3 regions of the Oryzihumus sp. genome follow, and region 3 is predicted to be linked to each of the others. Evidence: predicted binding sites of a transcription regulator. Region 3 holds the regulator's gene; each other region holds the start of a gene.

Region 1 (7,808 bases), on a different contig from region 3:
GCGATCAGCGCCGAGACGTCCTCGGGGTCGACCGCGGGGAACATCGCGACCCGCAGCTGGTTGCGACCCAGCTTGCGGTAGGGCTCGACGTCGACCACGCCGTTGGCGCGCAGCACCTTGGCCACGGCTGCGGCGTCGACCTCGTCGGCGAAGTCGATGGTGCCCACGACCTGGGAGCGCGCGGCCGGGTCCGCGACGAACGGCGAGGTGTATGCCGTCCCCTCGGCCCAGGAGTACAGCCGCGAGGAGCTGTCGGCGGTGCGCTTGACCGCCCAGTCCAGGCCGCCGTTGCCGTTGATCCAGCGCACCTGCTCGGCGAGCAGGGCGAGGGTGCCGACGGCCGGGGTGTTGTAGGTCTGGTTCTTGCGTGAGTTGTCGATCGCCGTCGGCAGGCTGAAGAAGTCCGGCACCCAGCGGCCGGTGGCGGCGATCTCGTCGACCCGGGCCAGGGCGGCCGGGGAGAACGCGGCGAGCCAGAGCCCACCGTCGGCCGCGAAGCACTTCTGCGGGCCGAAGTAGTAGACGTCGCTCTGGGTGATGTCGAGCGGCAGGCCGCCGGCACCGGAGGTGGCGTCGACGAGCACGAGAGCGTCATCGTCGGCGCCCGCGACGCGCTGGACCGGCGCCATGACGCCCGTGGAGGTCTCGTTGTGCGGCCACGCGTAGACGTCGATCCCGGCCTCGGCGACGGGCGCGGCCAGGGTGCCGGGCTCGGCCTTGATGACGCTCGAGCTGCCCAGGAAGGGCGCCTTGTCGGTCACGGTCGCGAACTTGCTGGAGAACTCGCCGAACGCGAGGTGCTGGGCGCGCTCGCGCACCAGGCCGAACGCGGCGATGTCCCAGAACGCCGTGGAGCCACCGTTGCCGAGGATGATCTCGTAGCCCTCGGGCAGGGAGAACAGCTCGCGCAGGCCCTCGCGGACCTCCCCGACGAGGTTCTTCACCGGGGCCTGGCGGTGGGAGGTGCCCAGCACGGTGCGCCCGAGCGAGGCGAGGTAGTCGACCTGCTCGGGGCGGACCTTGCTCGGGCCGGAACCGAACCGGCCGTCCTGGGGCAGCAGCTCGGCGGGGATGGTGATGGCGGCGTCGGTCACGGGACGTCCTTCGGGTCAGAGGCGGTTTGCGGCAGTTCTGACGCCGTTGTCAGGTGCGACCCATTCAAGCAAACCGTCCAGCCCGTGGACGCGATGGTCCGCCGGGTGGGACGGAGGTCTCAGCCGGCGTGACCCGGGGCGACCTGCGCGTCCCAGCCGGCGACGTCCTCCGCGGGGCGCGGGCCGTCGCCCACGTAGCGCGCCGACGGCCGGATCAGGCGCCCGGTGCGCTTCTGCTCGAGCACGTGCGCCGACCAGCCGGCGGTGCGGGCGCAGGTGAACATCGGCGTGAACATCGACGCCGGCACCTGCGCGAAGTCCAGCAGCACCGCGGCCCAGAACTCCACGTTGGTGGCCAGCACCCGGTCAGGGCGGCGGGCGTGCAGCTCCTCCAGGGCGGCCTTCTCCAGCGCGGCGGCGACCTCGAAGCGTGGGGCGCCGAGCCGCTCGCACGTCGCGCGGAGCACACGCGCACGGGGGTCCTCCGCGCGGTACACGCGGTGCCCGAAGCCCATGAGCCGCTCGCCCTTGTCGAGCACGTCCTTGACGTAGGCGGTGGCGTCGCCGGAGGACTCCACGCCCTCGATCATGTGCAGCACCCGGGAGGGTGCGCCGCCGTGCAGCGGGCCGCTCATCGCCCCGACCGCGCCGGACAGGCAGGCGGCGACGTCGGCGCCGGTGGAGGCGATGACGCGGGAGGTGAAGGTGGAGGCGTTCATGCCGTGCTCGGCCGCGGAGACCCAGTAGGCGTCGACCGCCTCGACGTGGCGCGGGTCGGGCTCGCCGCGCCAGCGGATCATGAACCGCTCGACGATGGTCTGCGCCTTGTCCACCTCGCGCTGGGGGACCATCGGGCGGTCCTGCCCGCGGGCCGACTGCGCGATGAAGGACAGCGCCATCACCGAGGCGCGGGCGAGGTCGTCGCGGGCCTGCGCCGGGTCGATGTCGAGCAGCGGGCGGAAGCCCCACACGGGGGCGAGCTGGGCCAGTGCGCTCTGCACGTCGACGCGCACGTCACCGGTGTGCACCGGCAGGGGGAAGGGCTCCGCCGGTGGCAGGCCCGGGTTGAACTTGTTGTCGACCAGCAGCCCCCACACGTTGCCGAACGACACCTTGCCGACGAGGTCGTTGATGTCGACCCCCCGGTAGCGCAGCGCGCCACCCTCCTTGTCGGGCTCGGCGATCTCGGTCTCGAACGCGATGACACCCTCGAGTCCGGGCTTGAAGTCGCTGTCGGTCATCAAAGCACTCCGTCCCTGCACCCGACCGCGGTGTCGGGGGCGCCTGCCATTCTGCACCGTGTCCCGCGTCGAGCGAACGGTGCGGTCCGTGTGGAGGACACCGTTCGCCCTTCCCGCACAAGGAGTCCGCCATGGCACGAGCCCCCCGCCGCCTCGAGGTCGACCTTCCCGACCTCGAGCCCTTCGGCGACGCCGGCCTGGAGCAGGCAGGGGAGTACGACGCCCTCGAGCTGCGTGACCTCGACCTGTCCGGCCAGGACGGGCGCGACGCCCGGTTCCTCGAGTGCGGGGTCTACGCCTGCCGCCTGGACGAGACCCGGCTGCGCGGGGCCCGCTTCGCCGACTGCGTCCTCGCCGACCTGCAGGGCGTGGCGCCGGACCTGGCCGAGACCTCCTGGCTCGACGTCGTGGTCAGCGACCCGCGTCTGGCGGCGGTCCAGGCGTTCGGCGCCGACCTGCGCCGGGTCGCGGTGCGCGGGGGCAAGGTCGACTACCTCAACCTGCGCGGGGCGACCCTGCAGGACGTGCGGTTCGAGGGAGCCGTGCTGCGGGAGGTCGACTTCGCCGAGGCCACCCTGGTCGACGTCAGCTTCGACGGCTGCCAGCTGGTCGAGCCCGACTTCTCCCGCGCCCGCCTGGAGCGGGTCGATCTCAGTGGTGCCGACCTGCGGGCGCCCAGGGGCGTGACCAGCCTGGCCGGCGCGACGATCGCCCAGTCCCAGCTCTACGACCTCGCCCCCGCCTTCGCGGCCCAGCTCGGCCTCACCGTGCTCGAGGGTCGTTAGCCTTCGACCCATGACGCCTGCGGACCGCCACGACTACCTCGGTGAGGGACTGCTCGAGCAGCACCTCGCCGCCACACCGTGGCGGCAGGCCAGCGCCTGGCTGGAGGCTGCCCGGGAGCGGGCCGCCGCAGAGGGCGACGTGCCCGAGCCGACCGCGATGTCGGTGGCCACCGTCGACGCCGCCGGCCGCCCCGACGTGCGCACCGTCCTCATGCGCTTCTTCGACCCCAGTGGCCCGGGTTTCGTCACCAACCTGGAGTCGGCCAAGGGCCGGCAGCTCGCCGGCAACGCCGGCATCGCCGCCTCCCTCACCTGGCCGGCCATGTATCGCGCAGTCCGCTTCCGGGGCACGGCGCACCGGCTGCCCGAGGAGCAGGTCCGCGACTACTTCGGCCACCGCCCGTGGGGCTCCCGGGTCAGCGCGTGGGCGTCGCGGCAGTCGCAGGTGATCGAGGGCCGCGAGGGGCTGGAAGCCGCCTACGCGCGATACGCGGCGCAGTGGCCGGACCGCGGTGGGGTCGACGACGTGCCGGTGCCGCCGTTCTGGGGCGGCTACCGCATCACCTGTGACGAGGTGGAGTTCTGGGCCGGCCGGCGCGACCGCCTGCACGACCGGCTGGTCTTCGTCCGGGCCGGTGAGGGCGACCTCGACGACCCGTCCGCGTGGCGGGTGGAGCGCCGCCAGCCCTGAGGCTGCCGGTCCGGATCGCGGGACGTGGCGGGGCGTACTTGCCGGTAACCCCGACCCGTGCTCTAGCGTGAACGCCGTCACAAGCGTGACTGCGGGCGCCACCGTCGCCGTTCGCCGCCAGCCCTTCGGGGCCGCCGCGACCTGCGAGGAGAACCATGCCCAGCCGTCCCCACACCCCTGCCGTGCACCGCGTCGTCGCCGACGTCACCGAGCGGATCCGTGAGCGCAGCCGGCAGACCCGCCGTGACTACCTCTCGCGCATCCAGCACGCTGCCGCCGAGCGTGGCGGGCGCCTGACCCGCGCCGACCTCGGCTGCAGCAACCTGGCCCACGCGGTCGCCGCCTGCGGGGGCTCGGACCGTGCCGCCATGTCGGGGGAGAGCGCCGTCAGCCTCGGCATCGTCACGTCCTACAACGACATGCTCTCCGCGCATGCGCCGTTCGAGCACTACCCGCAGCAGATCAAGGACACCGCGCGCGGCCTCGGCGCGGTCGCCCGGGTCGCCGGTGGCGTGCCCGCGATGTGCGATGGCATCACGCAGGGCCGCGACGGCATGGAGCTGAGCCTGTTCAGCCGGGACGTCATCGCCATGTCGACGGCGATCGCGCTCTCCCACGACGTGTTCGATGGCGCCCTCATGCTCGGCGTGTGCGACAAGATCGTGCCCGGCCTCGTCGCCGGCGCCCTCGCCTTCGGCCACCTGCCGGTGGCGATGGTGGCCGCCGGCCCGATGAGCAGCGGCCTGCCGAACGCCGAGAAGGCCTCCGTCCGCCGGGCCCACGCCGCCGGCGAGGTCGGCCGCGAGGAGCTGCTCGCCGCCGAGACCGCGTCCTACCACTCGCCCGGCACGTGCACCTTCTACGGCACCGCCAACTCCAACCAGCTGCTCATGGACGTCATGGGCCTGCACCTGCCCGGCGCGGCGTTCGTCTCGCCGGACGACCCGCTGCGTGGGGCGCTCACCGCCGAGGCCACGCGCCGGGTCGCCGAGATCGCCGCCAGTGACCGGTCCTACGGCATCGGCCACGTCGTGGACGAGAAGGTCGTCGTCAACGGCGTCGTCGCCCTGCTCGCGACCGGGGGCTCGACGAACCACACGATGCACCTGGTCGCCATGGCCGCCGCGGCCGGTGTCCAGCTCACGTGGGAGGACTTCGACGACCTGTCGCGGGTCGTGCCGCTGTGCGCCCGGATGTACCCCAATGGCAGCGCGGACGTGAACCACTTCCACGCGGCCGGCGGCACCCCGTTCCTCGTCGGCACCCTGCTCGACGCCGGGCTGCTGCACGAGGACGTGCTGACCCTGGCCGGCCCGGGCCTGGACCGCTACCGCCGGATGCCGGCCCTCGAGGACGGCGCCCTCACCTGGCGCGAGCCGGCCGCGGCGAGCACCGACCTGGACGTGCTGCGCCCGGCCAGCGACCCGTTCGCCCCCGATGGCGGCCTGCGGGTGCTCAGCGGCAGCCTCGGCCACGCGGTCATCAAGGTCTCCGCCGTCGCCCCCGAGCGCCGGCTCATCGAGGCGCCGGTGCGCGTGTTCACCGACCAGGTCGGCTTCCTCACCGCGTTCTCCCGCCGCGAGCTGGACCGCGACGTCGTCGTGGTCATCCGCGACCAGGGCCCCTCGGCCAACGGCATGCCGGAGCTGCACGCGCTGACCCCGTCCCTGGGTGTCCTGCAGAAGCGCGGCTTCCAGGTCGCACTGGTCACCGACGGACGCATGTCCGGTGCCTCCGGGGCGATCCCGGCGGCGATCCACGTGACGCCGGAGGCGGTCCACGGCGGTCCCATCGCCCGGCTCCGCGACGGCGACGTGGTCCGGCTGGACGCCGACCGCGGCACCCTCGACGTCCTCGTCGCCGAGCAGGAGTGGGAGGGCCGGGAGCCGGTCACCACCGCGGGCGGCGAGACCTTCGGGACCGGGCGTGAGCTGTTCGCCGGCCTGCGCCACCTGGTCGGCCGCGCCGACCAGGGCGCCCACGTCTTCGGCGCGGTGGACACTGTCACCACGCCCGCCCACCACCTGCAGGAGAGCACTTCATGACGAGCGTCGCCGAGACCAACCACCCCCGGACCGCGGCCGAGCTGCTCGCCGTCAGCCCCGTCATACCCGTCGTCGTCGTGGACGACGTCGAGCAGGCGGTGCCGCTGGCCCAGGCGCTGCTGCGTGGCGGCGTGGGGATCATCGAGATCACCCTGCGCACCGCCGCCGGCCTGGCCGCGATCGAGCGCGTGGCCGCCGAGGTGCCCGGCATGGTCACCGGCGCGGGCACGGTCACCTCCCCGGCGCAGGTGCACGCCGTGCAGCGGGCCGGCGCGCAGTTCCTGGTCACTCCCGGGTCGCCCGCTGGCCTGCTGTCCGCCGCGCTCAACAGCGGTATGCCGCTGCTCGCCGGGGCGGCCACCCTCACCGAGATGATGACCCTGGCCGAGCACGACCTCGGCGCGATGAAGTTCTTCCCGGCGCAGGCCAGTGGTGGCGTGGAGTTCCTCAAGGCCGTCTCCGGCCCGCTGCCGCACCTGCGGTTCTGCCCCACCGGCGGCATCACGACGGCCAACGCGGCCGACTACCTCGCGCTGCCGAACGTCGGCTGTGTCGGCGGGTCGTGGCTGACCCCCAAGGACGCCGTGGCGGCTGGGGACTGGGGCCGGGTCGAGCAGCTGGCCCGGGAGGCGGCGGCGCTGCCGCGCTGACCCCCGCACACGACGGAGCCGGCCTGCGTGACGCAGGCCGGCTCCGCACATGGAACAGCCCGTGAGCTCCGGGCCTTGCGGTCCGGGCGCGATGGACGAGTCGCGCATCCTCACGGGCTGCGGTGACTGCTTGGGATTGCGGTCACCCTTGCCGTCCACGACTGGCACACCCGAGGGGGCCAGGGAACGGGCTGGGCTAGCGCTCAGCCACCTCACGCGTCCTGTGAATAATCACTAACGGACCACCTCCCTTCTCGTGTGCACACGACGGTAGGTCGGTGTCAGTCGGCGCGCAATGCCTTATCCGCCGCGTCGTCTCAGACGGTGGTGACGACCTCGTCGAAGTCCAGGCGGGGGCTGCGCGGGAACCAGGCGTCGGGGCCGGGCTTGCCGATGTTGACCACGGCGAGGGCGCGGTGCTCGCCGTCGGGGAAGAACTCGCGGGTCACGGCGTCGGCGTCGAAGCCGGTCATCGGGCCGGCAGCCAGGCCGGCTGCGCGGACGCCGAGGATGAAGTAGGCGATCTGCAGGGTGGCGTTGAGCTCGGCGGTACGCAGGCGCATCGCCTCGTTGCCCCCGAACATGTCCTTGGCGGCGGGGAAGTGCGGGAAGACCCTGGGCAGCTCCTCGTGGAACTCGTTGTCCGCGGCGAGGATGGCGACCAGCGGGGCGGCCTGCGTCTTGGGCTTGTTGCCGTCGGCCATGAGGTCGACGAGCCGCGCCCGGGCCTCGTCGCTGCGGACCAAGACGATGCGCAGCGGCTGGTTGTTCATGGACGTCGGGGCCCACTTGACCAGCTCGTAGATGGCGCGGACCTGCTCCTCGGACACCGGCTCGTCGGTGAACGTGTTGGCGGTGCGGGCCTCGCGGAACAGCAGGTCCTGAGCCTCGGTGGAGAGCTGGAGCTGGTCGGCGAACTCGGCCTCGAACTGCTCGAGGTCGTGCTGGGTCTCGGGGGAGGTCGTCATGGACAGTTGAACGGTCAACGACTTGAGGATATTTCCGCCGGGGTGTCCGTTTCCGTGTGGGCTGCGCCACGTGCCTCCCGACGGGAGTCCTGGGCCGCGCTCACGCGGGGCGCACGGCGGCGGGGTCGATGGCGATCCACACGGCCTCGGCCTGCGCGAGCAGGCGGCCGTCCGCGGCATACAGGGCGGTGCCGGAGAGGAACTTGCGGCCCTGCTCGCCACGAGGCCAGGCCATCACGACGCACTCCCCGCCCACGGCCGGCAGGTCGTGCACCTGCGCCGTCATCGTGCCCAGCACCATGGCGCGGCCGGCGATGCCCGAGGCCCATGCGCC
Region 2 (7,808 bases), on a different contig from region 3:
AAGCTGCACACGCGCGAGGGGCCACGGGTGGGCTTGACCTCGCGACCGGCGCGCAGGTCGTCGACCAGGGTCTTGGTGGACTCCGGCGTCTGGTTGTCGAAGAACTCCCAGTTGGCCATGACCACCGGCGCGAAGTCGCACGCCGCGTTGCACTCGACCCGCTCGAGCGTGATCTTGCCGTCGGGCGTGGTCTCGTCGTGGCCGATGCCGAGGTGCTCGCTGACCTCGTCCCAGATCTGGTCGCCGCCCATGACGGCGCACAGCGTGTTGGTGCAGACGCCGACGGTGTACTCGCCGTTGGGGTGGCGCTTGTACTGCGTGTAGAACGTCGCGACGCCGCTGACCTCGGCCGCGGTGAGGTCGAGGACCTCCGCGCAGAACTCGATGCCGCGGGTGGAGACGTAGCCGTCGACGGACTGCACGAGGTGCAGCAGCGGCAGCAGCGCCGAGCGCTTCACCGGGTAGCGCCCGATGACCTCCTGCGCGTCACGGTGCAGGCCGGCCAGGACGTCGGCCTCATAGGGCCCGCTCGTCGGCGCGGGCACGGAACCGTAGTTCGGGTTGCTCGTGGTCGCCATCAGCGGTCCACGCCTCCCATCACGGGGTCGAGCGAGGCGACGGCGACGATGACGTCGGCGACCTGGCTGCCTTCGCACATCGCGGCCGTGGCCTGCAGGTTGTTGAACGACGGGTCGCGGAAGTGCGCGCGGTAGGGGCGCGTGCCACCGTCGGAGACGACGTGGCAGCCGAGCTCGCCCTTGGGCGACTCGATCGCGACGTAGGCCTGACCCGGCGGCACGCGGAAGCCCTCGGTCACCAGCTTGAAGTGGTGGATGAGGGACTCCATCGAGGTGGCCATGATCTCGCGGATGTGGTCCAGGCTGTTGCCCATGCCGTCGCCGCCGATGGCCAGCTGGGCCGGCCAGGCGATCTTCTTGTCCTCGACCATGACCGGGCCCGGGGTGCCCTGCAGCCGGTCGACCGCCTGCTCGGCGATCTTGAGCGACTCGTACATCTCGTCGATGCGGATGCGCAGCCGACCGTAGGAGTCGCAGGAGTCGCGGGTGATGACGTCGAAGTCGTAGGTCTCGTAGCCGCAGTACGGGTCCAGCTTGCGCAGGTCGTGCGGCAGGCCGGCCGAGCGCAGCACCGGGCCGGTGATACCCAGCGCCATGCACCCGGTCAGGTCGAGGTAGCCCACGTCCACGGTGCGGCCCTTGAGGATCGGGTTCTCGTTGAGCAGGAGCTCGAGCTCGCCGAGGCCCTTGCGGATCGCCGGGATCGCGTCGCGGATCTTGTCGATGGCGCCCGGGGGCAGGTCCTGCGCCACGCCGCCGGGGCGGACGTAGGCGTTGTTCATGCGCAGGCCGGTGACCATCTCGAAGATGGACAGGATCCGCTCACGCTCGCGGAAGCCGACGGTCATGACGGTGGTGGCGCCCATCTCCATGCCACCGGTGGCCAGGGCCACGAGGTGGGAGGAGATCCGGTTGAGCTCCATCATGAGCACGCGGATGATGCTGGCCCGCTCGGGGATCTGGTCGGTGATCCCGAGCAGCTTCTCCACCGCGAGGCAGAACGCCGTCTCGTTGAACAGCGGCGTGAGGTAGTCCATCCGGGTGCAGAAGGTCACGCCCTGGGTCCAGTTGCGGAACTCCATGTTCTTCTCGATGCCCGTGTGCAGGTAGCCGATGCCGGCCCGCGTCTCGGTGACGGTCTCGCCGTCGAGCTCGAGGATGAGCCGGAGCACGCCGTGCGTGGACGGGTGCTGCGGGCCCATGTTGACGACGATGCGCTCCTCGTGGAGCGCGGAGGCCTCGTCGGCGATGGTGTCCCAGTCGCCGCCCGCGGCGTTGAAGACGCGCGCGCCCTCGGCGTCGGCCTCGTCGGCGACGCCGGTCGCGTAGACGTCGCCTGCATGCATCTGGTCGGTGCTCATCAGTTGTAGGACCTCCGCTGGTCCGGCGGCGGGATGGTGGCGCCCTTGTACTCGACGGGGATGCCGCCGAGGGGGTAGTCCTTGCGCTGGGGGTGGCCGGGCCAGTCGTCCGGCATGAGGATCCGGGTCAGCGCGGGGTGACCGTCGAACTCGATGCCGAACATGTCCCAGGTCTCGCGCTCGTGCCAGTCGTTGGCCGGGTAGATGCCGACGATCGACGGGATGTGGCGGTCGTCGTCGGGGCAGGTGACCTCGACGCGGACCCGGCGACCACCGTGGGTGATCGACAGGAAGTGGTAGACGGCGTGCAGCTCGCGGCCGGCCTCGTGCGGGTAGTGCACGCCGGAGACGCCGGTGCACATCTCGAACCGCAGGGCCGGGTCGTCGCGCAGCGCGCGGGCCACGGTGAGCAGGTCCTCGCGGCGCACGAACAGGGTCAGCTCGCCGCGGTCGACGATGACCTTCTCGATGGCGCGGCCGAAGCCCTCGGCGCCCTCGAGCGCACGCTCGAGGTGGTCGGCCACCTCGTCGAAGTAGCGGCCGTAGGGCCGCTGCGCCGGGGCGGGGAAGAGCACCGGGGCGACCAGCCCGCCGTACCCGCTGGTGTCGCCGCTGTCGGGGGCGCCGAACATGCCGTGACGGACGGAGACGACCTCGGGCGTGCCCGGTGCGGTCGGCAGGTTGTCGCGCTCGGCCTCGGTCGGCGCGCCGCCGGTCTCCTGCGCCTTGTCGGTCGGGACCTTCTTCTCGTCGGAGCTCATGCGAGCAGCCCCTTCACGGCGTGCGTCGGCGTCGCGTTGAGCGCAGCCTCCTCGGCGGCGCGGGCAGCCTTGACGCGGTTGACACCCAGCGGCGTGTTCTGGATCTGCTCGTGCAGGGTGATGATCGCGTTGAGCAGCATCTCCGGCCGCGGCGGGCAGCCGGGCAGGTAGACGTCGACCGGGACGATGTGGTCGACGCCCTGGACGATGGCGTAGTTGTTGAACATGCCGCCGCTGCTGGCGCAGACGCCCATCGAGATGACCCACTTGGGCTCGGGCATCTGGTCGTAGACCTGGCGCACGACCGGGGCCATCTTCTGGCTGACCCGGCCGGCGACGATCATCAGGTCGGCCTGGCGCGGGGTCGCCGAGAAGCGCTCCATGCCGAACCGGGCGATGTCGTAGTCAGGCGTGCCGACGGCCATCATCTCGATGGCGCAGCAGGCCAGGCCGAACGTCGCGGGCCACACCGAGCTCTTGCGCATGTAGCCGGCCAGCTGCTCGACCGTGGTGAGCAGGAAGCCCGCGGGGAGCTTCTCCTCGATACCCATCAGTCCCACTCCAAACCGCCGCGACGCCACACGTAGGCGTAGGCGACGAACACCGTGATGATGAACAGGACCATCTCCACCAACGCGAACAGGCCGAGCTTGTTGAAGGCCACCGCGAACGGGTAGAGGAAGACGCCTTCGATGTCGAAGACGATGAACAGCATGGCCGTCAGGTAGTACTTGATCGGCACCTTGCCGCCGCCGCTCGCGTGCGGTGTCGGCTCGATGCCGCACTCGTACGCGTCGAGCTTCGCGCGGTTGTAGCGCTTGGGCCCGGCCAGGGACCCCGCGACCACCGAGAAGACGGCGAATCCGCCACCGATGGCGGCCAGGAACAGGAGTGGGACGTAGGGGTTGGTCATCCCGACACGCTCCCCTTTCGGTTGATCATCTCGCTCACGGCAGTCTGTCCGGAGTGGGTCACGTTGGCGAGGCCAACCATCCGCGAACGCGGGGCCACGTCTCCAAACGGCCCAATCCTAGGGGCGCCCGTCCGGCTCATGCCGCCGGGGCCATCTTGGACAGGGCGGTGATCAGCCGGTCGCCCGCGGTGCCGCCGTGCGGCTCCGCGAGGTTGGCCATCACCTTCAGCAGGAACTTCATCAGCGTGGTGCGCGGCAGGCCGTACTTCGTGGCCAGGCGCATCACCTCCGGGTTGCCGATCGCGTGCGCGAACCAGCGGCCCAGCGTGAAGTAGCCACCGAGCTCGTCCTTCATCACCTTGGGGTAGGTGGCGAGGACGCGCTCGCGCTCGGCGTCGCCCGGTCGGGCCAGCGCCTGGGCGACGAGCTCGGCGCCGACGCGCGCGGCCTCGAGGGCGTAGTCGATGCCCTCGCCGTTGAACGGGTTGACCATGCCGCCGGCGTCGCCGACGAGCAGCAGGCCGTCGGCGTAGAGCGGGCTGCGGTTGAATCCCATCGGCAGCGCCGCGCCTCGGATCGGGCCGGCGGAGTCGTCGTGCTCGAGGTGCCAGTCGGCGTCGATGTCCTCGACCCAGCGCCGCATGACGTCCTTGTAGTCGGTCTTCTGGAAGGCCGAGGTGGTGTCGAGCGTGCCGAGGCCGACGTTGGTGCGGCCGTCCTCGAGCGGGAAGAGCCAGCCGTAGCCGGGCATGAGGATGCGGTTGCCGGAGTCGTCGCGGGTCCACAGCTCGAGGTGGGACTCGAGGTAGTCGTCGCGGCGCGGCGTGCGGTAGTAGGCGCGGACGGCGACGCCCATGACGCGGTCCTCCCGCTTGGGCCGACCGACGGCGGTCGCCAGGCGGCTCGAGACGCCGTCGCTCGCGATGACCACGGGCGCGCGGTAGGTGACGGTGTCGCCCGCGGCCCGGCCCCGCTCGTCCATCCGTCGCGCAGTGACGCCGACGACCCGTCCGGCGGCGTCCAGGACCGGCCCGGTGACGCTGGTGTGCTCTTCCAGCCGGGCCCCGCGGGACTGCGCGTGCCGGGCGAGGGTCTCGTCGAGCTGGGCGCGCGTGCGCACCATGCCGTAGGAGGGGAAGTGGTCGGTCTCGGGCCAGTCGAGCTGCAGCGTGTGGCCGCCGCCCTTGATGCGCAGGCCCTTGGTGCGCTGCCACCCGGTCGTGTCGACGCCGAGGGAGATGAGCTCCTTGGTGGCGCGAGGGGTGAGGCCGTCGCCGCAGATCTTGTCGCGGGGGAACGCCGACTTCTCCAGGAGCAGGACGTCGAGCCCGTGGTCAGCGAGGTAGGCCGCGGTGGCGGAACCTCCCGGCCCGGCACCGACGACGATCACATCGGCGGTCTCGGTGGCCGGGGTTCCCGACGCGAGGGTCGCCCCTGCCCCGGTCTCGCTGTTGCTCACGGCTTCCTCACCATGCTGATTGCTGCCTGCACGCGCTTGTGAAGATCTTCACGAATACCGGGGAACTCTACGCCCGGACGTGGGAGCCTGCCGAACTGAGGCAGACCTAACCGGCCTTGACCGCCCGGTGCAGGGCCACGATGCCGCCGCTGAGGTTGCGCCAGGCCACGTCCTGCCACCCCGCCTCGGTGACCGTGCGCGCCATACCGGCCTGGTCGGGCCAGGCCTGGATCGACTCCGCGAGGTAGACGTAGGACTCGGGGTTGGAGCTGACCCGGCGGGCGATCGGCGGCAGCGAGCGCATGAGGTACTCGCTGTAGACCTTGCGGAACGCCGCGTTGGTCGGGTGGGAGAACTCGCAGACCACAAGGCGGCCGCCCGGCCTGGTCACCCGCAGGAACTCACGCAGCGCGCCGAGGGTGTCGGAGACGTTGCGCAGCCCGAAGGACATCGTGACCACGTCGAAGGACGCGTCGGCGAACGGCAGCCGCAGCGCGTCGGCGGCGGTGAAGCCCAGGTCGGGGCGGCGGCGGTTGCCGACCCGCAGCATGCCGAGGGAGAAGTCGGCCGGCACCACGTCGATCCCCGCGTCGGCGAACGGCTCGCTGCTGGTGCCGGTGCCGGCGGCGATGTCGAGCACCCGCTCCCCCGGCCGGGCGTCGACGGCGCGCACGACGGCCTTGCGCCAGAGGCGGTCCTGGCCGAGGGACAGCACGTCGTTGGTGACGTCGTAGCGGCCCGCCACGTCGTCGAACATCGCGGCGACGTCGCGGGGACGCTTGTCGAGGCTGGCGCGGATCATGGGCCACATCCTCCCGTATGCCGTGTGGTGGCCTGCACGGCCACCACCGGTATGCCCCGGTGACTGGCTCGTGCAGGCCCCGTCACCGTGGTCCGGGGTCGGGCGCCCGGGCCCCGGTCGTAGGCTTGCTCTCCGTGACCACCGAGCCCGCACCCGTCCCGCCGCCTCCCGCGGCCGGGCCGCTCGTGGCGCGCACTGTGGCGCTCGAGGACCCCGGCGCCCTGCTGTCGCTGCTGCCCGGCCACGTCTCCCCCGAGGCGATCTCCTCGTGGGTGCGCCGCGGCGAGGGGCTGGTCGGCTGGGGTCGGGCGCTGGTCTTCGAGGCGGGCGGCCCGCAGCGGTTCGCTGCCGCCCAGGAGTGGTGGCGGGAGGTCGTCTCCCGGGCGGTGGTCCGCGACGACGTGCTGCTCCCGGGCACCGGCCCGGTCTGCTTCGGCTCCATCGCCTTCGCCGACGACTCCCCTGCCGGCGCCTCCCTGGTCGTGCCGGAGGTCGTCCTCGGCCACCGCGGCTCGCACTTCTGGCTCACCACGATCACGCAGGGCTCGAGCCTGCCGGCGGTCCTCACCCCCGGGCCGGGCGAGCCCCCGGCGGCCCCGCGCGAGGTCGCCTTCGCCGACGGGGCCCTGTCCGGGGCGCAGTGGGGCGGGGCGGTCGCCGAGGCGGTGTCCCGCATCGCCGCCGGCGAGATGGACAAGGTGGTCCTGGCCCGCGACCTCGAGGTCGACGCGACCGACCCGATCGACCCGCGCTGGCTGCTGCAGCGCCTGGCCGAGCGCTACGACAACACGTGGGTGTTCGCCGTCGACGGCCTGCTCGGCGCCACGCCGGAGATGCTGGTGCGCCTCGAGAAGGGCCTGGTCACCTCCCGGGTGCTGGCCGGCACCATCCGCCGCACCGGCGACGACGAGCACGACCTGGCCCTGGCCGCCTCGCTGGCCCGCTCGTCCAAGGACCTGGAGGAGCACGAGTACGCCGTGCGCTCGGTCGCCGACGCGCTGGAGCCGCACTGCACCTCGATGAACGTGCCTGAGGCGCCGTTCGTGCTGCACCTGACCAACGTGATGCACCTGGCCACCGACGTGGCTGGCGTGCTCGCCGACGGCACCACCTCGCTCGGGCTGGCGGCCTCGCTGCACCCGTCGGCGGCCGTGTGCGGCACGCCCACGCCGGTCGCCGCACAGGCCATCGCCGAGCTGGAGCACATGGACCGCGGGCGCTACGCCGGGCCGGTCGGCTGGATGGATGCCAGCGGCGACGGCGAGTGGGGCATCGCGCTGCGCTGCGGGGCCTTCGACCCCGACGACGCGCGGCGGCTGCGGCTGTTCGCCGGCTGCGGCATCGTCGCGGGTTCCGACCCCGACGCCGAGCTGGCCGAGTCGGACGCCAAGTTCGTGCCGATGCGCGACGCCCTCGAGGCCCTCTGAGCCCGTCGCCTCAGCGCAGCGGGCCCACGTCGTCGGGCTCGTGCACCTCGTGCGAGGTGGCGGGGACCGGCGCGGCATACCGGGCAAGGGCCACGATCAGGGCCGCGAAGCCCGCAACGAGGAGCAGCGCCCGATCCAGCCCGACGTGGCTGGTGAGCAGGCCGATGGTCGGGGCCCCGAGCAGGAACCCGCCGTAACCGATCGTCGAGACGACGCCGATCGCCCGCTGGCCGCGGCCGGGCACCTCGCCGGCGGCGGACATCGTGGCGGGGAAGACGGTGGCCAGACCCAGCCCCCACAGCAGGCCGCCGAGGACGGCGGCACCCAGCATCGGCACGAGGCAGACCAGCAGCACCCCGGCACAGGCGCACAGGCCGCTGACCCGCAGCACCCACACCCGGCCGAACCGCTCGATCGCCGGCCCGCCGGCGAGGCGCCCGACCAGCATCGTCAGGTTGAAGGCGGCGAAGGTCAGCGCGCCGAACGCCGGCGGGGCGTCGCGGACGT
Region 3 (7,808 bases):
GGCCCTGCTCGCGGATCTTGGCGACGTGGTCGAGGTTCTCCCCGACGGCGAGGAACCACGCCTGCTTCCACAGCATCGCGGCGATGTCGCGGGCGCCGAAGAACTTGCGCCGGTAGAGGCCCTTGGCGAGGTGGAAGACGCTCGCGCCACGCAGCAGCGTGTTGTCGAGGTCGAAGAACGCGGCGGCGGTCGGGTCCACCGGCACCGCCAGGGCGTGGTCGAGGCCATCCGGCAGGTGGACAGCAGCGGCGACGGTCTCGTGCTCGTCGGGCCCCGCCGGCAGCTCCATGACACCAGCCTAGACCGGGCCGGAGGGGGCGGCCGCGCGGCATACAGTGGTGAGGTGCCTGCCACCCCCGCACCGCGCATCACCCTGATCGGCAAGCCGGGCTGCCACCTGTGCGACGACGCCCGCGAGGTCATCTCCCGGGTGGCCGACGATCTCGGCGTCGGCTGGCAGGAGTGGTCGGTGCTCGAGGACGAGGAGCTCCTCGCGGAGTACGCCGAGCAGATCCCGGTCACGCTCGTGGACGGCCGCCAGCACGACTTCTGGAGGGTCGACGAGCGGCGCCTGCGCGCCGCGCTCGGGGGCTGAGCCGCGCATTGTCGGTGACATCGCTCACCTACCAGACGGCGGGGTCGGTTCGCGACTTTGTGCGTGTGTTCACAAAGACCTACCCTGAGGTGAACCCACGCGCTCCAGTCCGGCCTTGTGACGTCCGGACCTGTACGGAAGGAGCCGGTGCGACAGTGACCGCCGACCCCGCAGCCCGTCGAGGAATCCCCGACGCGACAGTTGCCCGGCTACCTGAGTACCTGCGTGCCCTGACGGACCTCGCCGAGCGAGGCATCACCTCCGTCTCCTCCGAGGAGCTCGCGACCGCGGCAGGGGTGCGTTCGGCCAAGCTGCGCAAGGACCTCTCCCACCTCGGCTCGTACGGCGTGCGCGGGGTCGGCTACGAGGTCGACCTGCTCGCCTACGAGATCTCCCGTGAGCTCGGCCTGACCCAGGACTGGCCCGTGGCCATCGTCGGGCTGGGCAACCTCGGGCACGCCCTGGCCAACTACTCCGGCTTCGTCACCCGCGGCTTCCGCGTCGTCGCGCTGCTGGACCACGACCCTGACATCGTCGGCCAGCACATCGCCGGGGTGGCTGTCCGCCCGATGGACGACCTCGAGCGGGTCGCCGAGGTGGACGGCATCGCCATCGGCGTCATCGCCACCCCGGCCGCCTCCGCGCAGGGCGTCTGTGACCGCCTCGTCGCCGCAGGCGTGCGCTCGATCCTCAACTTCGCCCCCTGCGTGCTGTCGGTGCCCCACGGCGTCGACGTGCGCAAGGTCGACCTGTCCATGGAGCTGCAGATCCTCGCCTTCCACGAGCAGCGCAAGGCCCTCGCCGCCCGCCGCACCCCGCTGCGCGAGGTGATCCGGTGAGCGTCGTCGTCCTGGGCCTCTCGCACCGCACGGCCCCCATCCCGGTGCTGGAGTCGGTCTCCCTCGACGCCGAGGGCGTGGCCGCGCTGGCCCGCACCGTCCGGGCCGGGGAGAGCGTGCACGAGGCCGTCGTGGTCTCCACCTGCAACCGGCTCGAGGTCTACGCCGAGGCCGCGACCTTCCACGGTGCAGTCAACGAGATCGGCGAGGCGCTCGCCGCCAGCTCGGGTGTGCCGCTGGGCGACCTGCGTGAGCACCTCTACGTCCACTACGAGGACCGGGCCATCGCCCACGCGTTCACGGTCGCCTGCGGGCTCGACTCGATGGCGGTCGGCGAGGGGCAGATCCTCGGCCAGCTGCGCGAGGCCCTGCGCACCGCCCAGGCCGACGGCCAGGCCGGCGGCACCCTCGCCTCGCTGTTCCAGCAGGCGCTGCGGGTCGGCAAGCGGGCCCACTCCGAGACCGAGCTGGACACCGTCAGCGTGTCCCTGGTCGAGGCCGGGCTGGCCCGGGCGGCGCGCGCCCTCGGGCCGCTGGAGCAGACGCGGGTCCTCGTCGTCGGCGCCGGCTCGATGAGCAGCCTCGCCGCGACGACCGTCGCCCGCGGCGGCGCCGGTGACCTGGTGGTCATCAACCGCACCCGCAGCAAGGCCCAGCGGCTGGCCACCAGCACCGGCGGGCGGTCCCTGCCGTTCGAGGACCTGCAGCAGGCGCTGCGCGAGGCCGACCTGGTCATCTCGTGCACCGGTGCCGTGGGCCACGTGCTCACCGCGGACATGGTTGCCCGCGCCGCCATCGACCGGGCCGGTCGCCCGCAGGTGCTCGTGGACCTCGCCCTGCCGCGGGACGTCGACCCGCGTGCCGCCGAGGTCGAGGCCGTCGACGTCGTCGGGCTCGAGGAGCTCGGCGCCGACCTCGCCCCGGGGCAGGTGAGCCCGCAGCTGCAGCAGGTCCAGGACCTCGTGACCGCCGAGGTCGCCGCCTACCTCACCGGCCGCCGCGCCCAGGCCGTGGCACCCACCGTCGCCGCCCTGCGCTCCCGCGCCGCCGACGTCGTGGCCGCCGAGCTGTCCCGCCTCGAGCAGCGGCTGCCCCAGCTGGACGAGACCACCCGCGGCGAGGTCCAGCTGGCAGTGCACCGCGTCGTCGAGAAGCTCCTCCACGCGCCGACGGTGCGGGTCAAGGAGCTGGCCGGCGAGGGCCAGGGTGGCGACTACGCCCAGGCCCTGCGCGAGCTGTTCGACCTCGACCCGCACGACGTCGCGGCCGTCTCCGTGCCGCCCGAGGGGAGTGGTCTGGCGTGACCCGCCTGCGCCTGGGCACCCGCCGCTCGGCCCTCGCGACCACCCAGTCCGGGTGGGTCGCCGACCAGCTGCGCGCCCTCGGCCATGAGGTCGAGCTGGTCGAGATCACCACGTTCGGTGACACCTCCACCCAGCCGCTGTCCGCGATCGGCGGCACCGGCGTCTTCGCCGCGGCCATCCGCCAGGCGCTGCTGGCCGGTGAGGTCGACCTGGCCGTGCACTCGCTCAAGGACCTGCCCGTCGCCCCCGAGCCGGGCCTGACCGTGGCCGCGGTGACGCGCCGGGAGGACCCCCGCGACGCGCTGGTCGCCCGCGACGGCCTCACGCTCGGCGAGCTGCCGGCCGGCGCCGTGGTCGGCACGGGGTCCCCGCGCCGGGCGGCCCAGATCGCGGCCCTGGGCCTGGGCCTGGACGTCCGCGCCATCCGCGGCAACGTCGACACCCGCCTCCGCCTCGTGCACGACGGCAAGGTCGACGCGGTGGTCCTCGCCGCCGCCGGTCTGGCCCGTCTCGGCCGCCTCGACGAGGTGACCGAGCTGATCGACCCGCTGCAGATGCTGCCCGCCCCCGGGCAGGGTGCCCTCGCCGTCGAGGTGCGCAGCGACGACCCGCAGGCCACCGCGGCCGTGCGCCCCCTCGACGACGCCGACACCCGGGCCTCGGTCACCGCGGAGCGCGCCCTGCTCGCGGCACTCGAGGCCGGCTGCACCGCACCGATCGGCGCCCTCGCCGAGGTCGTCGAGGGAATGGACGGAGCCGAGCTGTCCGTGCGAGCCTTCGTGGGCAGCGAGGACGGAGCCGCCGAGCTGCGCCGCTCGGTCACCGGCCCGGTGCCCGAGGCCGAGCGTCTCGGCCGCGAGCTGGCCGCCGTCCTGCTCGAGGACGGAGCCCGCGACATCGTCACGGTCGGCCTGGGGCCGGCCGTCAGTGAGGACCGACCACCCGACCCAGGCAGGGCGGGAGACCACGACCCCCAGCACGTGGCCGACCGCCCCCACGACCCCGCCGACCGCCCAGACCCGACCGCTCCGGAGCGTGCCCTGTGAGCCCCACGCGCTCAACCCCCAGCAACACCCAGACGACCGCCACCACGACCAGCCGCACCAGCAAGCCCCTGGGCCGGGTCGCGTTCGTCGGTGCCGGTCCCGGCGACCCCGGCCTGCTGACGCAGCGTGCCGCCGAGTACCTCGCCGCCGCCGACGTCGTCGTGATCGACCAGGTGGCCCGCGAGGACTTCATCGCGCCGTTCGTCCGCGAGGGCGTGGAGGTCGTCGACGCCGGCCACGGCGAGCACGGCCAGCCGCTGACCCACGCCTCCCGAGCCAAGCTCGTGGTCAAGGCCGCCAGGTCCGCCGGCGCCGCGGGCGGTCACACCGGCCTCGTCGTGCGCCTCATGGACGGCGACCCGGCCACCTTCAACGGCCTGGCCGAGGAGGCCCTGGCCTGCCGCAAGGCCGGCATCGGCTTCGAGGTCGTCCCGGGTGTCAGTGCCGTCAGCGCCGTGCCCACGTATGCCGGGGTGCCGCTGACGTCCGCGTCGTCACCGACGCTGCACGTCGTCTCCGGCGACAACACCAAGGTCGACTGGGCCCGCTCCACCGGCACGGACGTCACCGTGGTCGTGCTCGGGACGCCGGAGTCCCTGGCCCGGGGCCTGGCCGACCTGCTGACCGCCGGCCGCGACCCGGAGACGCCGGTCGCCCTGACCGAGCGCGGCACCACGATCACCCAGCGCACCCACACCACGACGCTGGGCTCGGTCGCCGCGACGATGAAGTCGGCCAAGGTCGAGTTCCCGACCCTCGCCGTCGTCGGCGCCACGGTCGCCCTGCGTGAGCAGCTGTCGTGGTTCGAGACCAAGCCGCTGTTCGGCTGGAACATCCTCGTGCCGCGCACGAAGGACCAGGCCGGCCCGATGACCGACCGGCTCGCCTCCTACGGCGCGACCAGCGACGTCGTCCCCACGATCAGCGTCGAGCCGCCGCGCACGCCGCAGCAGATGGAGCGCGCGATCAAGGGCCTGGTCACCGGCCGCTACGAGTGGATCGGCTTCACCTCCGTCAACGCGGTGCGCGCGGTCAAGGAGAAGTTCGCCGAGTTCGGCCTCGACGCCCGCGCGTTCGCCGGACTGAAGATCGCCGCCGTCGGCGGGGTCACCGCCGCGGCGCTGCGCGAGTGGGGCCTGCAGCCTGACCTGGTGCCCTCCGGTGAGCAGTCGGCCCAGGGCCTGCTTGCCGAGTGGCCGCCGTTCGACGAGGTCCTCGACCCGATCAACCGCGTCTTCCTGCCCCGCGCCGACATCGCCACGGACACCCTGGTCGCCGGCCTGGAGGAGATGGGCTGGGAGGTCGATGACGTGACGGCCTACCGGACCGTGCGCGCCGCCCCGCCGGCGGCACCGGTGCGCGAGGCGATCAAGACCGGCAAGTTCGACGCGGTCGTGTTCACCTCCAGCTCCACCGTGCGCAACCTCGTCGGCATCGCCGGCAAGCCGCACGCCGCGACCGTCGTGGCCTGCATCGGCCCGGCCACCGCCAAGACCGCCGAGGAGCATGGCCTGCGGGTCGACGTCCTCGCGGCCGAGGCCTCGGCCGAGTCCCTCGTCGACGCGCTGGCCGAGTACGGCCTGGGCCTGGCCCTCGCCGCCACCGAGGCCGGGGAGCCGGTCGTGCGGCCCAGCGCCCGGAAGGCCTCCTCGCGCCGCAAGGCCAAGTGATGGGCTTCCCCGCCCAGCGTCCCCGCCGGCTGCGGCAGAGCCCGGCCGTGCGCCGGCTCGTGTCGGAGACGCGGCTGCACCCGGCCGACCTCATCCTGCCGATGTTCGTGCGGGAGGGGGCGGCCGAGCCGCTGCCGATCAGGTCGATGCCGGGCGTGGTCCAGCACTCCCTGGACTCGCTGGAGAAGGCCGCCGTCGAGGCGGTCGAGACCGGCGTCGGCGGGCTGATGCTCTTCGGCGTGCCGTCCACCCGCGACGCGGTCGGCTCCGGCGCCGACGACCCGGAGGGCATCCTCAACGTCGGCCTCCGCCGGCTGCGGGACGCCGTCGGCGACGACACCGTCGTCATGGCCGACCTGTGCCTGGACGAGTTCACCGACCACGGCCACTGCGGGGTCCTCGACGCCGCCGGCCGGGTGGACAACGACGCGACGCTCGAGCGCTACGCAGCGATGGGCCTGGCCCAGGTCGAGGCCGGGGCGCACCTGCTGGGTCTGTCCGGGATGATGGACGGCCAGGTCGGCCACGTCCGGGCCGCCCTCGACGCGGCGGGGCACACCGACACGATCCTGCTGGCCTACGCCGCCAAGTACGCCTCGGGCTTCTTCGGCCCGTTCCGCGACGCGGTGGAGTCGGCCCTGGAGGGCGACCGGACGGCATACCAGCAGGACCCGGGCAACGCCGTGGAGGCGCTGCGCGAGGTGCGCCTGGACATCGCCGAGGGCGCGGACATGGTCATGGTCAAGCCCGCGCTGCCCTACCTGGACATCGTCTCGGCCGTCGCGGCCGAGTCGGAGGTGCCGGTCAGCGCCTACCAGGTCTCCGGGGAGTACGCCATGGTCGAGGCCGCCGCGGCGGCCGGGATGATCGACCGCGAGCGGGTGATGATGGAGTCGCTCACCGCGATCCGCCGTGCCGGCGCGCAGAACATCCTCACCTACTACGCCGTCGAGGCCGCCCGCGCGCTGCGCTGAGCCGCCACGGCATGACGAAGGGCCGCACCCGGAGGCGTGGGTGCGGCCCTTCGTCATGTGGCGGTGGGGTCAGACGGTCGCCGGGACCTGGGCGGCGACGAGCTGGATGTCGAGGTTGATCTTGACCTTGTCGCTGACGAGGACGCCGCCGCCCTCGATCGCGGCGTTCCAGGTCAGGCCGAAGTCCTTGCGGTTGATCTCCGCGGAGGCCTCGAAGCCGGCGCGGGTACCGCCCCACGGGTCCTTGGCCACGCCGTTGAAGCTGAGGTCGAAGACGACGTGCTGGGTGACGCCCTTGATGGTGAGGTCGCCCTCGAGGGTGTCGGGGGTGACCTTGGTGCTGCGGAAAGTCATCTCCGGGTTGTTCTCGACGTCGAAGAAGTCGGCCGAGCGCAGGTGGCCGTCACGGTCGGGGCTGCCGGTCTCGACCGAGGCGAGCTGAACGGTGGCCTCGACCGAGGAGTCCTCGAGCTGCTCGCCGACGGTGACCGTTGCCCGGAAGTCCTTGAACTGGCCGCGGACCTTGGTGACCATCAGGTGACGGGCCACGAAGCCCAGCTCGCTGTGCGAGGCGTCGACGTCCCAGGTGCCGGGGGTGAGGTCGGAGAAGGTGGTCATCGAGATACTCCTTGGGTGATTGCGGGTGGTGTCACGTCCCAGGCCGGTTGTGGAAGGTCTGCCTGTGGCGTCCTGTTGTCGACTGTACGCCGATTAAGTTTAATCTTCAACCACTGAACGGTAAACTACATTCCATGAGCACTGACCTGACCGCACCGCGCTGGCTCGACGAGGAGGAGCAGCAGGCGTGGCGCTCCTACCTACGTGCGACCCGGCTCCTCGAGGTGGCCCTCGACCGTGACCTGCTCGCGCACGGGGTGCAGCTGAGCGAGTACGAGATCATGTCGATGCTCAGCGAGAACCCGCGCCGGCGGCTGCGCATGTCCGAGATCGCCAGCCTGGTGGTGCAGTCGCGCAGCCGGCTCACGCACACCGCCTCCCGGCTGGAGAAGCGGGGCTTCGTGCGCCGTGAGCCGTGCGAGGGCGACCGCCGCGGCGTCGAGCTCGTCCTCACCGACGAGGGGTATGCCGCGGTGCGGGCCATCGCACCGCTGCACGTCGCGAGCGTGCGGGCTGCGCTGACCGACCACCTCACGCGCGCCCAGCTGCTCGCGCTGGGCACGGCGATGCAGGCCATCGCCGACGGCATCGAGGCCACCGGGGCCTGCGAGGAGGTGGCCGAGGGGGTCCTGCCGGCCTGAGACAATCGGGGCATGACGGCATACCCCTTCGAGGCCCCCGAGTCCCAGGCCCTGCTCGAGCGCGCGGCCCGCGTCACGCCCGGCGGCGTGAACAGCCCGGTCCGCGCCTTCCGTGCTGTGG

The links. The regulator Rex, encoded in region 3, represses fermentation and respiration genes when NADH is low (regulators of the CRP and FNR family bind a similar motif). The targets are predictions, from matches to a motif close to CTTGTGAANNNNTTCACAAG.
Region 1: the regulator Rex is predicted to act here: its motif matches at 3,876-3,895, upstream of edd (phosphogluconate dehydratase).
Region 2: the regulator Rex is predicted to act here: its motif matches at 5,108-5,127, upstream of ACXVGS_RS10745 (geranylgeranyl reductase family protein).

The regions. Positions count from the first base shown of each region.
Region 1 covers NZ_JBTCWL010000097.1:1,507-9,314, reverse strand. The annotation lists gene serC (phosphoserine transaminase) at 1-1,094, opposite strand, end outside; gene ACXVGS_RS17780 (citrate synthase 2) at 1,214-2,335, opposite strand; gene ACXVGS_RS17775 (pentapeptide repeat-containing protein) at 2,467-3,120, shown strand; gene pdxH (pyridoxamine 5'-phosphate oxidase) at 3,131-3,811, shown strand; gene edd (phosphogluconate dehydratase) at 3,967-5,856, shown strand; gene eda (bifunctional 4-hydroxy-2-oxoglutarate aldolase/2-dehydro-3-deoxy-phosphogluconate aldolase) at 5,853-6,506, shown strand; gene ACXVGS_RS17755 (malonic semialdehyde reductase) at 6,824-7,492, opposite strand; gene ACXVGS_RS17750 (hypothetical protein) at 7,575-7,808, opposite strand, start outside.
Region 2 covers NZ_JBTCWL010000035.1:18,455-26,262, reverse strand. The annotation lists gene nuoE (NADH-quinone oxidoreductase subunit NuoE) at 1-578, opposite strand, end outside; gene ACXVGS_RS10765 (NADH-quinone oxidoreductase subunit D) at 578-1,939, opposite strand; gene ACXVGS_RS10760 (NADH-quinone oxidoreductase subunit C) at 1,939-2,700, opposite strand; gene ACXVGS_RS10755 (NuoB/complex I 20 kDa subunit family protein) at 2,697-3,251, opposite strand; gene ACXVGS_RS10750 (NADH-quinone oxidoreductase subunit A) at 3,251-3,613, opposite strand; gene ACXVGS_RS10745 (geranylgeranyl reductase family protein) at 3,750-5,072, opposite strand; gene ACXVGS_RS10740 (demethylmenaquinone methyltransferase) at 5,179-5,874, opposite strand; gene ACXVGS_RS10735 (isochorismate synthase) at 6,009-7,301, shown strand; gene ACXVGS_RS10730 (MFS transporter) at 7,312-7,808, opposite strand, start outside.
Region 3 covers NZ_JBTCWL010000036.1:263-8,070, reverse strand. The annotation lists gene ACXVGS_RS10870 (HAD family hydrolase) at 1-289, opposite strand, end outside; gene ACXVGS_RS10865 (glutaredoxin family protein) at 344-595, shown strand; gene ACXVGS_RS10860 (redox-sensing transcriptional repressor Rex) at 751-1,434, shown strand; gene ACXVGS_RS10855 (glutamyl-tRNA reductase) at 1,431-2,738, shown strand; gene hemC (hydroxymethylbilane synthase) at 2,735-3,784, shown strand; gene ACXVGS_RS10845 (uroporphyrinogen-III synthase) at 3,781-5,454, shown strand; gene hemB (porphobilinogen synthase) at 5,454-6,428, shown strand; gene ACXVGS_RS10835 (YceI family protein) at 6,498-7,046, opposite strand; gene ACXVGS_RS10830 (MarR family winged helix-turn-helix transcriptional regulator) at 7,181-7,687, shown strand; partial or broken gene ACXVGS_RS10825 (aminotransferase class III-fold pyridoxal phosphate-dependent enzyme) at 7,700-7,808, shown strand, end outside.